DNA from 2 places in the Bacillus sp. 1NLA3E genome. Region 2 is predicted to be linked to the other one. Evidence: riboswitches for the same ligand, from Rfam matches in the RefSeq annotation. Region 2 holds a riboswitch; the other holds the start of a gene.
What was found. Region 2 has a riboswitch for thiamine pyrophosphate ahead of tenI (thiazole tautomerase TenI). Riboswitches for the same ligand answer to the same signal wherever they lie in the genome.

Region 1 (8,306 bases), 2.3 Mb from region 2:
ACTTGGGCATCGTATAATATCGTTCAATCCCCCATGGGTAGATTAGTAAAGGAAACAACAGAGTAAACCAATACATCGATGAAAACCCCTTTAAGTAGAACTATAGAACCAATCTCCTAAATTCCCTAATTCTATTTTCCAATAAAGGGAATCCTCCTAATTAATTACTATTTTTTATATAGTTATTTTATTATTTCATTTAACTTGAAGCTATTCAATATGTATCACCAACTGGACAGATTAATTTTGACGAATATTAATCTGCCTTTAAGGAATGATAATTTGAATGTTTTGCCTTTTCGTGTTTAGAATTCCCCTTTGATTTTTTTGAGGAAAGAATCACACCGGAAACAACGATGAATCCCCCCACAATTTGATACCAGTACAAATTTTCATCAGTAAATACTGTCGCAAAAATGGTTGCAAATACTGGTAGCAAGTTTAGAAAAACACCAGACTTAGATGCACCTATTTTTGATACTCCAATATTCCAGGAAAGAAAGGCAATAATTGATGCTAAAATACCTACATAAAGAATGATGAATACGGAAAAGGGCTGAATTAAAACGGACTGGTTTGAATGGTTTAATTCCAACAAGCTCAAAGGGAGCAAAAACAGTACACCAACAAATGAAGTGATGTATAAAGTAGTAAGGGTTGGCAAGACAGTAGAATACTTTTTAATAATGACTGAATAAATTGCCCAAAAAATCACTGCGACCACTACAAACAAATCTCCTTGGTTAAAAGAAAAAGATTGTAATGACTGTAAAGCACCTTTTGAGAGGATAAACGCAACTCCAATGATCGATACAATAATTCCAACACCTTGGTAAGAGTTGAGTTTTTCTTTAAGAATGAATACAGAAAAAAAGGTGATAAACAACGGGGTTGTTGAATTCACAACCGCGGCATTAATTGAGGTTGTATAGTGTAATGAAAAGTAAATGATTGTATTGTAGCCTGCAATTCCCGTTACAGATAGTAACAGCAAAATCCATTTATGATTCCTAAGAATACGCCAATCTGATTTAAGACGATTTCTCATAAATAGCGACAATACTAGAAATGCCAAAAGCCATCTTAGTAGCGAAAAAGTTAGCGGCGGAAAGTAATCTGCTGCAACACGACCGATGACAAAATTTCCACCCCAAATCATATTCGCAAGAATAAGCAGTAAATAAGGATAATTTCCTTTAAATGAATTCAAACTTGAAACCCTCCTTCTTTTTAATTCCGATTCAATAACTCTTTGCCATATAAATGATTCATTTTAAAAGTCATTTCATTTTTATTGTTTTAATATAACATTTTTAAAATTTTCAGTCTTTATTTTCAAAAAAATAAGGAACGAATTGAGTTCGCTCCCTCCATCTTTACTTATATGAAACAAGATTTCTTATTTTCCTAGCCGCTTCCCTTACCGAATCTGCTGCACTAATCGCACTAATTACGGCTACTCCATCTGCCCCAGCTTGAAATACAGATGCACTATTTTCATGATTGATCCCCCCGATTCCAACAATCGGAATGTTAAAACCCGTTTGCCTTAACGTTTGGATAAGCGTAAATCCGGCAGCCTCCTTAGCGTCTTCTTTTGTTTTCGTAGGAAACACCGGACCAAGCCCAAGATAGTCTGCCCCATATCGCATGGCAATTTCTGCTTCAGCAAGGGAGTGTGCTGAAACACCAAGGATTTTATCACCAATTCGATTCCTTACTGTTTTAATTGATTCATCCTCCTGACCAATATGAACACCGTCAGCATCGAGCAAGAGGGCTAAATCCACATCATCATTAACAATAAACGGAATTTGATTCTCTCGGCAAATACTTTGAAGTTCATAGGCTAATTCGAGCTTTTCTGCCCCGATAAGCGATCCCGTTCCTTTCTCACGGAATTGAAAAAGAGAAATCCCCCCAGCTATTGCCTCAGCTAACACTTCTGCAGGCTGTTTCGAACAATTCATACTACCTACGATAAAATAAACCTGTAAAAGCTCTTTTAATTTTTCACTATGAATCCGCGCCACGTAAGCATCACTACTCCTTACCTAATCTTCTTTTATAAGCCCAATGATTTGTCGGCCCATGGCCCTGCCCAATATGGAGATCATCTTCAATTGCAGCTTGGATAAAATCCTTCGCTTTGGCAACAGCCTCGTAGACACTTTTCCCTTGTGCAAGTTCTGCGGTAATTGCCGCCGAAAAAGTGCAGCCTGTTCCATGAGTATTTTTTGTTAATGCCCTTTTACTTTTAAAATAAATAAACTCTTGTCCATCAAATAATACATCAACCGCTTCATGTGGATCCTCATCATGGCCACCCTTAAGGACAACATGCTTCGCTCCTAAATCTACTAGTTTTCTAGCAGCCTCTTTTTTATCATCAAGAGTTTGGATTTTCATCCCTGTCAGTACTTCTGCTTCGGGAATATTGGGAGTCACTATCATCGAGAGCGGCAACAAATGTCTTTTTAGCGCAGTGATGGCCTCATTTTGCAGTAGCGAAGCTCCCCCTTTTGCGATCATCACTGGATCAACAACAACTTTTCCCCACTGATAAGTCCTGATTTTTTCAGATACAGCTTCAATAATTTCCGCGTTAAATAACATTCCTGTCTTTACAGCGTCGGCCCCCATATCTTCACCAATCGCTTGAATCTGTCGGGAAACCGCTTCTGCTGTTAGCGGATAGACACCATGAACACCTAATGTATTTTGGGCTGTAACAGCTGTTAGCGCCGACATCCCAAACACACCTAATTCTTGGAACGTTTTAAGGTCCGCTTGAATCCCTGCTCCGCCGCCACTATCTGAGCCTGCTATCGTTAAAGCCTTCTTAGTCACCATTGTAAAATTACCTTCTCTCTAAATCTTTTCAAATCTACTAAATTCCATAATTTCAGAGGATGAAGCCTGATAAAGCTGATTTAATAATTCAATTTGAAAGCTTCCAGGTCCACTATGAGCGGTTTTCTCTGCCGCGATTTCTGCAGCGATTCCATAAAAAGATAAAGCAGCAACTGAAGCAACCATCAAGTCCTTTTCAACAGCAGCAAATGCTGCAATAACAGAGGTTAATAGACAACCTGTACCCGTTACCCTTGTCAGGATTGGATGGCCATTTTGAATGACATAGGTAGTTTCTCCGTCTGAAACCACGTCATCCTTCCCGGTTGCGATCACGACGGTGTTTAGTTTTTTTGCAGTGGAAACGACTAAATCCGTGACATTCCCCTGGGAATTTCCTGCATCTACTCCTTTCACAATCCAATTTTCTCCTGCCACATTGGCAACCTCGGCAGCATTGCCCCTAATGATTGAAAAGTTAACGTCTTCAATTAATTTTCGTGCAGTTTCGGTACGGTAGGGTGTCGCCCCCGCACCAACTGGATCTAACACAACGGGTATGCCTTGCTCATTTGCTGCTTTACCAGCAATGTGCATCGCCTCTACGGTTCTTTCATTAAGAGTTCCCATATTTATAACAAGTGCTTTCGCAATTTTCACCATGTCTGCAACTTCTTTTCGACTATCTGCCATAACTGGAGAGGCACCAAGAGCCAAAAGGCCATTTGCAGTAAAATTTGTTACCACCACGTTGGTAATATTATGAATGAGCGGGTTTTGTTTTCTAACTTGCTCCAATAACTCAACAACCTTTTCCTTGTTCATTTTCATTTCTCCTTATAATTGGCTCTGTTAAACTCCCTCAGTTTAATGCGATTTTCTCCCGAATGCTCGCTAATTCGCAGGATTTCATAGTCCCATATTTTGAATTAACAGTTAAGTGGAATGAATTCAGATCATTATTGGCTCGTGGAGGCATAGTGAAATAAAGGGATAAATAATAACCCCAATTTTTACCATGTGATGTACATGCTCCACGCCGCCCCTGGAGGCTTTCCCTCCCATGTCTCAACGGGTCAATTGCCCTTTCATTCCTTCGTCATGCCTACCCAAGGGGTGGAGGCCAGTCAAGCTAGATTAATGGGTCTATGCCCTTTTGTTTAACAAATCTGGTACTCCGTACATATTTATTATCCTGCGAATAAGCCAGCATTCGGTTTATACAATTCTGTTATCTAATTTATTTTTGGTGTCACATTTAAGAAATCAGATTTAGTTCAAGGTTCTATCGTAACTATGCTGCCAACACAATAATGTGGTTAACTTTTTCAGGACAGTAGAACTCATTTCGGCGAGCGATGCCCACAAAAATCCTCGCAAGTTTCCCAATCAATTTCATGATTGACTTCATTTTCTTCATCTTTTTTACTTTTACATTATAGGAGTGAATTGCTTTAAATTCCGGATTATTCGCTACAAGACTCATTGTAGCTAAATATAGGAAACGTCGTAGTCTAGACCTTCCTCGCTTAGAGATGACAATTTGACCTTTCCACTTCCCTGAACTTGCTTCAGCTAAGTGTAATCCAGCATGGCGAAGCAAAGAATTCCCATGAGAAAAACCACTTAAATCTCCTGCCTCACCTAAAATACCTGCCAATGAAATTACACTAATGCCTTTAATGGCAAGTAATTTATAAGCGAAAGGGATCTTTAATAGAGCATCAGTAACTTGTTCCTCCACTCTTTCGAGTTGTTTTAAAGCTAAATCATATTCCTCTAATAATTGTTCCAAATGAAATTTATAAGCATCAAGTGCTTGCTTTGTTCCAACTGATTTTCCAGCTACCTGAATGAGTAATAGTGCCTTTTTTAAACCAGGTTGTCTCTTCATGATTGATTTCCAACCCATTATTACTTCCTCGGGCTCCATAGTTCCTAATTCTACAGGGGATGGGAATAGACGAAGGGTTGCAATTGCCCCTTTAGCGGTAATATCTTTAAACACCTGTCGGAGTTCGGGAAATACAATATCTACCCACCGATTTAATTGGTTAGTAGAACTTACGAGACGCTTAACAACTACATCACGATTAGACATAAGAACCCTAAGTTTTTCAAATGACTCAGATGTAGGCCTAACCTCAGAGTAGTAACCGTTTTTCACCATATCAGCTATAACCAAAGCATCTTTTTTATCACTTTTAGATTGAGTATTATCACGATTTTCTTTATTTCTTTTTACTAAATAGGGATTTACCGTTACCACTTCAATATTATGCTTAAAAAGCCATTTTGAAAGATTAATCCAATAGTGTCCAGTAGGTTCCATCCCAACAATAGATTCATCTAAATTGTTTATTCTTTGAAGATTATTAATCCATTTTAATAAACTAGAAAATCCTTCTTCATTATTAGTAAATGTAAGTGGATCACCAACTACAATTCCGCGGAAATTAACAGCTCGGGCTACATGTAATTGTTGAGCAATATCTATCCCAACAACAAGATGTTTAACGGAAATTCTTTCTATTAGTTGATTTTGTTTGTTTTGCATTTTAAACTTCAAAGTAGGGTTCCTCCTTAAGGTTGAGTTTGAGTGGTGTCTTACTCATATCTTACTGAGGAGCCCTATTTTTTTCAAACTCGAAAAATAACGTTCTACAGGAATGCTAGAATGTTGATTTCCGTTCCAGGCGCTTCGCTTTCCGCGGGGCGGGCGGTGAGCCTCCTCGGCGCTAAAGCGCCTGCGGGGTCTCACCTGTCCCGCTGCTCCCGCAGGAGTCTCGCGCCTTCCACTCCAATCAACATTGTGCAAAAAATCGACATTGAGCTTTAATACAGCCTATAAAATAGTAAAAAGCCAGATCCAATAAGGACCTGGCTTTAGTGAGTGAAAGAATTACAGAAACATTTCCACTACTTTCCTACGCTGGTTTAATCCAGATCAGGTCCGAAGGGTTAAAAAACGCTGCCGTTTTTTTCTCAGCCTATTTAAGGCACCCCTAGTAGTTACTTATTATTTTTACATGTCGTAAATATAATAGCTTTTATCATCTTTCCTGTAAACAATTTTCTTTTATATTCTAAATCTTCATACTTTAATACACTTTGCCGATTGAGCCTACTCACCCAATTCGTTAGCTTTGATGATTTCATCAATTTTTTCTATTGCTTGGACTTCATCCACTCCGTCAGCAGCAATTTTAATCGTGGCCCCTTCTGGAATTCCTAATGACATGACACCCATAATGGACTTTAAGTTAACTTTCTTCTCTTTATATTCAAGCGAAACTTCGGCTTGGAAAGGTGCCATGGAGCTTACTAATATTGTCGCTGGACGAGCATGAACCCCCGCATGACTTGTTATCAAATAGCGTTTTTCCAACATGACCAAGACTCCCATCTTTCATTATTTACTATAAAAGTTCCTCAACTTTAGTTATTACGTTTTCTACTGTGAAACCGAATTCTTTAATAATTTGATCGCCAGGAGCGGATGCACCAAACGTATCAATACCCAATATTTTCCCTTCTAAGCCAACATAGCGGTGCCATCCAAACGAAGCTCCCATTTCAATTGCCAAGCGTTTAGTAATCGCTCGTGGTAAAACAGTTTCTTTATACTCTTCTGTTTGAGCTTCAAAACGATCCCATGAAGGCATGCTTACTACAGAAACATCGATTCCTTTTTCTGCTAGTGCTGCTTGGGCCTTAACAGCCAACTCCACTTCAGATCCTGTTGCGATTAGGATAGCATCTGCTGTTTCCTTTTTACTTGAAGAAAGAACATACGCACCTTTTGAAACTTTTTCATAAGTATCTTCTACGGCACCTTCTAAAATAGGCAAATCCTGTCTTGATAATACAAGTGTTGTTGGTGTATTAGTGGACTCGATTGCTAATTTCCATGCTGCCGTAGATTCATTACCGTCAGCAGGACGAATCACTGATAATCCTGGAATCGAGCGCAATGCTGCTAATTGTTCGATTGGTTCATGAGTAGGCCCGTCTTCTCCAACAGCGATACTGTCATGAGTAAACACATAGGTCACCGGTAATTTCATTAACGCTGCCAAACGAATGGCTGGGCGAAGGTAATCCGAGAATACAAAGAACGTACCCCCAAATGTTTTTAAACCGCCATGCAAGGCAATCCCATTCATCGCTGCACCCATCGCAAATTCGCGAACACCAAACCAAATATTTTTCCCACTGTAATCAGCTTTACTAAAATCATTTTTGTTTTTCATATAGGTTTTATTTGAACCAGCAAGGTCAGCAGATCCACCAAAGAACGCTGGTACTGTTTGCGAAATAGCATTAATGGCATCGCCTGATGAAGAACGAGTGGCAATTTTTTTACCCACTTCATATTTTGGTAATTGTTGTTCCCAATTCTCCGGTAGTTTACCTTCAATAGTTAAATCAAGTTCATTTGCTAACTCAGGGTAAGCTTTTTTATATTGAGCATATAATGCGGACCATTCTGCCTCATTTGCAGCTCCAGCAGTTTTTACTGTAGCTTGAAAGTGCTCATACACTTCTTCAGGTACATAGAAACTTTCAGGGTATTCCCAGCCGTATGCTGCTTTTGTTAAGGCTGCTTCAGTTCCACCAAGTGGTGATCCGTGGGAGTCAGATTTACCTGATTTATTAGGTGAACCAAATCCGATAGTTGTTTTAATTTCAATCAGTGTCGGACGAGTTGTATCTGCCCTAGCTTCTTCAATCGCTTTAGCTATTTCGGCAATACTGTTTCCATCTTCAACACGAAGAACTTGCCAACCATACGCATTGTAACGACCTTCAACACTTTCAGAGAAAGAACGGTTTAAATCACCATCAAGTGAAATGTCATTTGAATCATATAAAACAACTAATCTGCCTAATCCTAAATGCGCTGCTAGTGATGAAGCTTCAGCTGAAACACCTTCCATTAAATCTCCGTCACCACAAATGGCAAAGGTGAAATGATCAACCACATCAAAAGAATCACGATTATACTTTGTTGCTAAATGTCTTTCAGCCATTGCCATCCCTACTGCAGTAGCAATCCCTTGACCAAGTGGACCTGTAGTTGCATCAATTCCAGGAGTATGTCCGAATTCAGGATGACCAGGAGTCATACTTCCCCATTGTCTGAAGGATTTAATATCTTCCATTGATACATCGTATCCTGATAAATGTAATAGGCTGTATAACAACATCGATCCGTGACCGGCAGACAGAACAAAACGATCACGATTGAACCAAGTTGGATTGGATGGATTGTGTTTCATAAATTTTGTCCATAGCGTGTAAGCCATTGGAGCTGCACCCATTGGCATTCCTGGATGACCAGAGTTTGACTTTTCAATCGCATCGATTGATAGAGTACGAATTGTACTAATTGCTAGTTCTTCAACATTTTTTGGTGTAATAACTGTTTCCATTCAAAAACACTCCTCTAT
Region 2 (8,306 bases):
GGTCATCCTCCTCCAACAAAATGAATAATTTCGATTGCATCTCGATCTGATAATAGGGTTGATTGGTATTGTTCCTTGTCGGTGATTTCTTTGTTTATCTCCACGACAACAATTCGATTTTCTAAATGATAAAATCCTAATAAATCTTGGACAGAGCAAACTTCTTCAGGCAGTTGAACCATTTTCCCATTTAAATGAACGGTCTTAGTCATTTCATTTCTCCTTTAAACTAGCACTGGGTTTTTTCGATCAATTTTGAATGCTTCTTGCCAGTCTTTATTTACCGGTTTCTCAAGAATCAAATCGCGGATCATTTCCCCAGTTGCCGGAGCGAGTAGAATTCCGTTCCGAGAATGACCGGTTGCAAATAAGATTCTATCTTGTTCGGGATGTTTACCAATGAATGGCTTTTGATCAAAGGTTTGCGGACGAAGCCCTGCCCAAAAAGAGTTGATTGTCATATCGGTCACAGCAGGCAACATCGACTTGGCTTTGTCGATTAGTTTTTCCATCCCGCCAAGTGTCGGTTTTTCATTCCAGTCGTTTGCGATCATCGTTGCACCAATTATGAGTTCACCATTTTTCCTAGGCATCACATAACTACCATTATGAAAAATCGTGTGTTTCAGCGAAACCGATTCACTTGATACAGACAGGATTTCTCCTTTGATTGGAAAAAGCTGATGGTTCAAACCAAACCGATAAAACAATTCACTGCTCCAAACACCATTTGCCACGACAACATAATTGGCTTCGAACGATCCTCTGGTTGTTTTAATGAGGTAGCTTTCTCCATTTTTTTGAATATCTAGTACAGTAGTATATTCATAGATTGAAGCACCAAGTATTTTGGCCCCTTTGCTTAAACCGCGAGATACAGAAGTTGGCAATACATTGACATCTTCTTTAATATAGGCAGCGCCAATTATGTTTTGATTTACGCCAGGAACACTGTTTTCGACTTCGTTCGCTTCAAACCATTCAACCGTAGGGAGAGCAAGCGCTGAACGGAGCTCCTCTTTTTCTGAAGCTGAATAGGCTACCTTAAAAATACCACCGGTCTTTATTTCGAAATCAATGCCAGTGAGAGTTTGAATTTCCTCTTGAAGCTGAGCGTATGCCTTTTGACTGCTCCGAGCAAACGGATAAAAGATCTTCATATCATCACATTCTGAATGGGCACCGAGCATTCCCGCCGCTGCTCCAGATGCTTTACATCCAATCTGTTGGGCCTCAAATAGAGCAACCTTCATGTTTTCTTTCGCTAAGTGATAGGCTACTGAAGAACCGATAACACCTCCACCAATTACCGCCACATCATATTTATTAGTCATTATCTTTCCTCCTTACATTTTTCAAAAAGGTTTCGGGCGCTTGCCACAGGATCGCAAGAGGCAAAGATTCCTGACATAACAGCTATTCCAGCTGCACCAGTGTTTCTTACCACATCGACCCGATCAGGATTAATTCCGCCAATTGCGTACACAGGTATTTGTAATTCGTTGGCAATTTTCGAAAGCACTTCGAGACCATTTGGCGGTTTCCCTTGCTTACAATTAGTTTCAAAGCAATGACCATACAGAACGTAATCCGCTCCATCCCTTTCCGCTTGCTTCGCTTCCTTCAAGGAATGGACAGAACGCCCCACACGAATCTGTGGATACCGCTCTTTTACAGTCTTAGCCGGTAGGCCGTTACCGGGCAAATGAATATTTGGAATATCGTGAAGTAACCCGATATCCAACCGATCATTGATAACAATTTTTTCATGGCTGACATTTCCTGCTTTTAAAAGCTGAAGTAGTGCAACAATTTCACTGGTGGTTTTTCTTTTTTCGCGAATATGTACATAATCAACCATGTCCTTTATTTGAATAATGCTGTTTGCCAGATCTACCACAGAATGTTGATCATCTGTTATGGCGATCAATTTCATTTTTACTTACACCTCCTTTTTAACTGAAAAATAGGGGGGAATCACAACATTTGGAAAATAACTAACAAACTTTTCCGTTTTTCCCCAAAATAAAAACCACTCTCCTACATGGGAAAGTGGTTTGAAAATTTGCACGTCGAATAAACCAGCACAAAATTACAATGCGCCACTTCCCTACGCAGGTACGAACCTGTTCAGGTTTTGAGGGTTTAAAAGTAACTACTTTATTCTCAGCCCTTATCAAGGGATCCCCTAGTGATATTTTAATAATTAGGTTGATAATGAAATTCAGTCCCTATTATAGCATAATATGGACTTCGTGCAATGGTTAATTGAAAATTGTGTTAATTATTCAATTTTAAGTTTACTAATCTAGTAAACATTTACCCCTAAATTTATAACGAGGCTTAGTTTTGAAGTACTAAATTGCAATTTTTCAACATTTGACCCCGTTTTTTGAAAACTGCCACCTTAATTTTAGATATTTCCCGATTTTTGATGTGTTAAGGTCGATTTTCGAGGTTTTATGCTCGACTTTTATGATGTTATGCTCGACTTTCGAGGTTTTATGCTCGACTCTCAGGTTTTATGCTTGACTCTCAGATTTTATGCTCGACTCCCAGGTTTTATGCTCGACTCTCAGGTTTTATACTCGACTCTCAAGGTGATTTACACGAAGTAATTTTAATATAGTAATCGATAAGTTTTAACATTTGAATTTGAAAGATGACAATAACAACTTCTATCATCCTGCTAAATCAGGTGCGAATTCTTATTCACAAATTAACAATAAGAAGCAGTCCAATTCATATGGATTGGACTGCTAATTGGTCGAAAACCGAACTCGTTACGTTATTTTGCTGATGTTTCTAGACCGATTGTAAAAGCAGCATCTGTCTTTTCAACAACTTCCTCGACAGTTACTCCCTCTTGTGTTTCCACGAGTACCATGCCTTCAGGAGTAAAATCAAATACTGCCAAATCCGTGATTAATCGGTGGACCACTTGTTTACCAGTAAGTGGCAGGGTACACTCTTTCTTCACTTTCGATTCGCCATGTTTATTTACATGTTCCATTATGACAACAACACGTTTCGCACCATTAACTAAGTCCATGGCACCACCCATTCCCTTGATCATCTTACCTGGAATCATCCAGTTGGCTAAATCTCCAGATTCAGAGACTTCCATTCCTCCTAAAATAGCTAGGTCAATATGGCCACCACGAATCATCGCAAACGATTCGGCACTATCGAAATAAGAAGCACTTGGTACAGCTGTAACCGTTTCTTTCCCAGCATTGATTAGATCAGGATCTTCTTGGCCTACTACAGGGTAGGGTCCAATCCCCAATAATCCATTTTCTGATTGAAGTAGCACATTATATTCACTCGGAATCTCATTGGCAATGAGAGTTGGGATTCCTATTCCAAGGTTTACGTTCATTCCGTCTTGAATTTCCAATACTGCCCGTTTGACGATAGTTAATCGATCATCCTTCATATCCTCACTCCTCGTCTATTTTTGTCGATTTCCGTTCCAGGCGCTTCGCTTTCCGCAGGGCGGGCGGTGGGCCTCCTCGGCGCTTAAGCGCCTGTGGGGTCTCCCCTGTCCCGCTGCTCCCGCTGGAGTCTTCGTGCCTTTCACTCCAATCAACATTGTGCAAAAAATCAACATTGAGCTTTAACACGGCCTAAAAATAAAACCGCTTATGCTTTTGCTACAGTAAGTCTTTCAATCCGCTTCTCATAATTGGTGCCTAATAGGACCCGTTGAACGTAGATTCCAGGTGTATGTATTTCATCCGGATCTAATTCGCCCATTCCTACAATCTCTTCTACTTCTGCAATGGTAATTTTCCCAGCCGTTGCCGCCATTGGGTTAAAATTGCGAGCTGTTTTGCGGAAAACGAGATTACCAAGCGGATCTGCCTTCCAAGCTTTTACTAAGGCAAAATCTCCAACGATTCCCTCTTCTAACAGATACGTTCTACCGTTAAACTCTTTATGTTCTTTCCCATCGGCAATCGGAGTTCCTACCCCTGTTGCGGTGTAGAAGCCAGGAATCCCAGCGCCACCGGCACGAATCCGCTCAGCTAATGTACCTTGAGGGACTAGCTCTACTTCAAGCTCTCCACTTAAATACTGACGCTCAAAAATTTTGTTTTCGCCAACATAGGAAGAAATCATTTTCTTAATTTGTTTATTCGCAAGGAGTAAACCAAGTCCCCAATCATCCACACCACAATTGTTGCTAACAATCTCTAAATCTTTCGTACCTTGATCTCGCAATGCTAGGATTGCTTTTTCAGGAATTCCACAAAGTCCAAATCCGCCGACAATGATGGTTGCCCCATCCTGAATATCTTGAATTGCTTCCGAAAAAGAATCTACTATTTTACCTTTTTTCATTGAACAAACCCCCTTTTGAAGAATGAATGAGCTTCAAAAAAACAAGATTAGACCGGATAAACTGGATGCTTCCGTTCAGAGAACATCACATATTTAGATGAATAAACCTCAAAGCGATTCACCAACTCTTCACGTAACGAATCTGCTGGGATAATTCCATCAATAATCATTTCAGAAGCTAGGCGATAAATGTCAATATCCTCTTTGTACTCCTCGCGCTTTTCATCAACAAATGCAGCACGCTCGCTTTCAGGTAAGGAGGCAATTTTATTGGCATATACGGCATTTACAGCTGCTTCAGGTCCCATAACAGCAATCGAAGCTGATGGCAAAGCTAGACAACAATCAGGTTCAAATGCTGGGCCCGCCATGGCATATAGTCCCGCACCGTATGCTTTTCGGACTATAACCGAGATTTTTGGAACACTCGCTTCAGCCATCGCTGAAATCATTTTGGCACCATGACGAATGATTCCTGCACGCTCAACCTTTGTTCCAATCATATATCCTGGAACATCAACTAGGAATAATAATGGAATATTGAAGGCGTCACAAAGGTTAATAAATTTAGCTGCTTTATCTGCAGAATCATGGAATAACACCCCACCTTTGACTCGAGGCTGATTCGCAATAATCCCGATAGGCTTTCCATTCATTCGTGCTAAACCAGTAATAAGTTCACCTGCAAACAGTTTTTTGATCTCGAAGAAGGAGCCTTCGTCAATAAACCCTTCAATCAGGTGATGCATATTAAATGGAGAATTCTGATTCGGCGGAATGATATCCGCTAACTTTTTCGTTAACTGCTTAGGTGCGACAACATCTCGAACAGGTGGTTTCTCAGAAAAATTAGCTGGGAAATACGACAAATAATTTCGTGCTAGTGAAATTGCTTCTTCTTCATTTTTTGCAAGGATATCACCACAGCCTGAAACAGAACAATGCATCCGGGCTCCGCCCATTTCTTCGAGGGTTACTTTTTCACCAATAACCATTTCTGCCATACGCGGCGAGCCAAGGTACATTGAAGCATTCTTATCGACCATGATTACGATGTCACAAAATGCAGGAATATAAGCTCCACCAGCAGCTGACGGACCAAACAAAACACAGATTTGCGGCACTTTACCCGAAAGTTTAACTTGATTATAAAAGATTCGTCCTGCACCACGGCGACCAGGGAACATTTCCACTTGATCTGTAATCCGGGCTCCGGCTGAATCGACTAAATAAAGAAGAGGTACTCGAAGTTTCTCGGCCGTTTCTTGAATTCGAATAATTTTCTCAACCGTGCGAGATCCCCAAGAACCCGCTTTGATCGTTGAATCATTTGCCATTACACAAACAACCTGACCATTGATTTTACCCATCCCAGTGACAACACCATCTGCCGGAAGATCGCCAGCTGCACAGTTTGCAAAAAGGGCATCCTCTAATCCAAACCCAGGATCAAACAATAACTTTAACCGATCACGAACAAACAATTTGCCTTGTTCTTGATTCTTTTCATGGTATTTAGGGGCTCCACCCTTTTTAATTTGTTCCACTCTTTCCTGAAGGGTCTCCTGAATGGTCTTTACCTCAACTGTCATTGCTTTTCCTCCCTCTGTTAAACTAGTTTCATCTATATGATTATTTCGCTTATTCTCATTCTCCAACATAAACCGGCGGTCTCTTTTCCTTAAATGCTTGTAAGCCCTCGATACGATCCTTCGTCGGAATCGTAATTTCGTAGGCATTTTGCTCAATAGCTAGACCTGTGTTTAAATCAACATCATAGCCTTTATCAATGGCAAACTTTGCTTGAGCAACCGCGATTGGACCATTACGAACTATTTGATTTGCTAATTCTAAAGCTTTTTCAAGCAAGAGATCAGCTGGCACTACATATTCTACTAAGCCAATTTCTCGTGCTTCCCACGCATCAATCCGGCGGGCGGTAAAAATAAGTTCTTTAGCTCGACCCTTGCCTACCAATCTAGGCAAGCGTTGCGTCCCCCCAGCACCTGGAATGATTCCGAGTGCGGTTTCAGTAAGTCCTAGTTTGGCAGTTTCCGAAGCAACACGGATATCACTCGCCAATGCTAATTCTGTTCCTCCACCAAATGCTACTCCGTTCACTGCGGCAATTACTGGCTGAGGCAATGCTTCTAATTCATTTATATTTCCACGAATTAATGAAACTGTTTTCCGTACTTGAATCGGATCCATTCCGGCCCGTTCTTTTAGATCAGCCCCTGCACAAAAAGCTTTCTCCCCTGCTCCGGTAATAACCAGGCAGCGGATGGTCCGGTCAAATTTACAGGTCAGGATTGCTTCATGAAGTTCTTCCAACATATGGATCGATAATGCATTGGCTGCTTCCGGGCGATTTAGCGTTATCAGAACAATTCCATTTTCCAATCTTGTAACTAACACCGATTTACCCACGTTTTCACCTTCCCCTATACTGATTGTTCATCCTTACTTGCACAAGCAAAGCTAAGACTGCGACTTGGTAATGGCTTACCGATCTTTTCCTGAATGAAACGGGCTGCCTGAAGCAATTTCCCCTGATCCACGCCTGTGTGAATTCCCATCCCGTTTAGCATATAGTTAAAATCATCTGTTGCCACATTCCCAGATGCCCCTGGTGCATACGGGCAACCACCTAATCCACCAAGAGAGGAATCAAAAGTGGTAATTCCCATGTCTAACGATACTAGGATGTTGGCTAACGCTGTTCCCCTTGTATCGTGAAAATGCATAGCTAATTTCTCGGCAGGAAATCTATTTAATAAGACTTCCAACACCATTTGTACCTGCTTTGGATTAGCCACACCGATGGTATCACCGAGGGAAAGCTCGTCAATCCCCATTTCAAACAATGTCTCTGATACTCGAATGACGTTTTCAATATCAACGCTACCTTCATATGGACAACCAAATACAGTAGAAACATAGCCGCGACTAGATTTACCAGCTACAATGGTATCCTGCACCAATTCTCGTAAAATCGGAAAAGTAGCTTCTATTGACTTATTTATATTTTTTAAATTATGCGTTTCACTGGCTGACATAAACACAGCCACTTCATCAATGTTCGCTTTCAACGCTCGTTCCAGACCTTGCTGATTGGGAACAAGCGCGGTGTAGATTACACCCGGAACACGGGTAATACCTGTTGATACCAAAACAGCATCAGAAAGAGCAGGAATCCATTTTGGGTTAACAAAGGAAGTTATTTCAATATTTTTCAATCCGCTTGCTGACAATTGGTTAATCCAAGCAATTTTATCCTCCGTCGAGATAAAAACCTTTTCGTTCTGCAATCCATCCCGGGGACCTACTTCCTTAATTGTTACATCTGTCGGCCAGTTCATCGCTTATTCTCCCCTCAACCGTTAATTAAATATGGGCTCTTATCTACTCAACTACGATAATGACGTCCCCTTCATTAACAAAATCACCTTCATTTATTTTTACCTCGACAACGGTCCCATCAAATTCCGCTACAATCGGAATTTCCATTTTCATTGATTCTAAGATGACCACATCTTGATCTTCTTCGATTTGATCCCCAGCTTTCACTAGAACCTTCCATACATTTCCTGCCATACTTGCTACTACTTCACTCATATTTCTTCCTCCTATTTAGCGCGATTCGTCGCGGTTTTTTGTTTTGTTTGTATATACTGAGCCACAAAATTAGTTGTCGTATCGCCAGAACGGAACGCTGGGTGCGCGACTACTTCTTGGAGCATCGGGATATTTGTTTTGATTCCTTCAACTTGGTACCCTGCGAGTGCATTTTGTAAACCTTCAATCGCATCAGCGCGGTCTTTTCCTTTCACGACAAGCTTGGCAATCATCGGGTCATAGAATGGAGTAACAGCTGATTGGTCGTGAATAGCTAATTCATGACGTACATTTGTTCCTTCTGGTAAAACTAATTTCGTGATTTTTCCAGGAGAAGGGAA

Region 1: another riboswitch for thiamine pyrophosphate. It lies ahead of B1NLA3E_RS19160 (IS110 family transposase); the one in region 2 lies ahead of tenI (thiazole tautomerase TenI).

Annotation. Positions count from the first base shown of each region.
Region 1 is NC_021171.1:3,977,299-3,985,604, forward strand. Features, by position in the region: gene B1NLA3E_RS19135 (O-antigen ligase family protein) at 1-76, opposite strand, end outside; gene B1NLA3E_RS19140 (DMT family transporter) at 257-1,210, opposite strand; gene thiE (thiamine phosphate synthase) at 1,377-2,033, opposite strand; gene thiD (bifunctional hydroxymethylpyrimidine kinase/phosphomethylpyrimidine kinase) at 2,044-2,853, opposite strand; gene thiM (hydroxyethylthiazole kinase) at 2,872-3,678, opposite strand; gene B1NLA3E_RS19160 (IS110 family transposase) at 4,148-5,422, opposite strand; TPP riboswitch at 5,761-5,870, opposite strand; gene B1NLA3E_RS19165 (phosphocarrier protein HPr) at 5,978-6,244, opposite strand; gene tkt (transketolase) at 6,273-8,288, opposite strand.
Region 2 is NC_021171.1:1,697,987-1,706,292, reverse strand. Features, by position in the region: gene thiS (sulfur carrier protein ThiS) at 3-212, opposite strand; gene thiO (glycine oxidase ThiO) at 225-1,334, opposite strand; gene tenI (thiazole tautomerase TenI) at 1,334-1,936, opposite strand; TPP riboswitch at 2,091-2,200, opposite strand; gene B1NLA3E_RS08215 (3-oxoacid CoA-transferase subunit B) at 2,789-3,439, opposite strand; gene B1NLA3E_RS08210 (CoA transferase subunit A) at 3,646-4,347, opposite strand; gene B1NLA3E_RS08205 (acyl-CoA carboxylase subunit beta) at 4,395-5,939, opposite strand; gene B1NLA3E_RS08200 (enoyl-CoA hydratase) at 5,995-6,777, opposite strand; gene B1NLA3E_RS08195 (hydroxymethylglutaryl-CoA lyase) at 6,792-7,709, opposite strand; gene B1NLA3E_RS08190 (acetyl-CoA carboxylase biotin carboxyl carrier protein subunit) at 7,753-7,965, opposite strand; gene B1NLA3E_RS08185 (acetyl-CoA carboxylase biotin carboxylase subunit) at 7,977-8,306, opposite strand, start outside.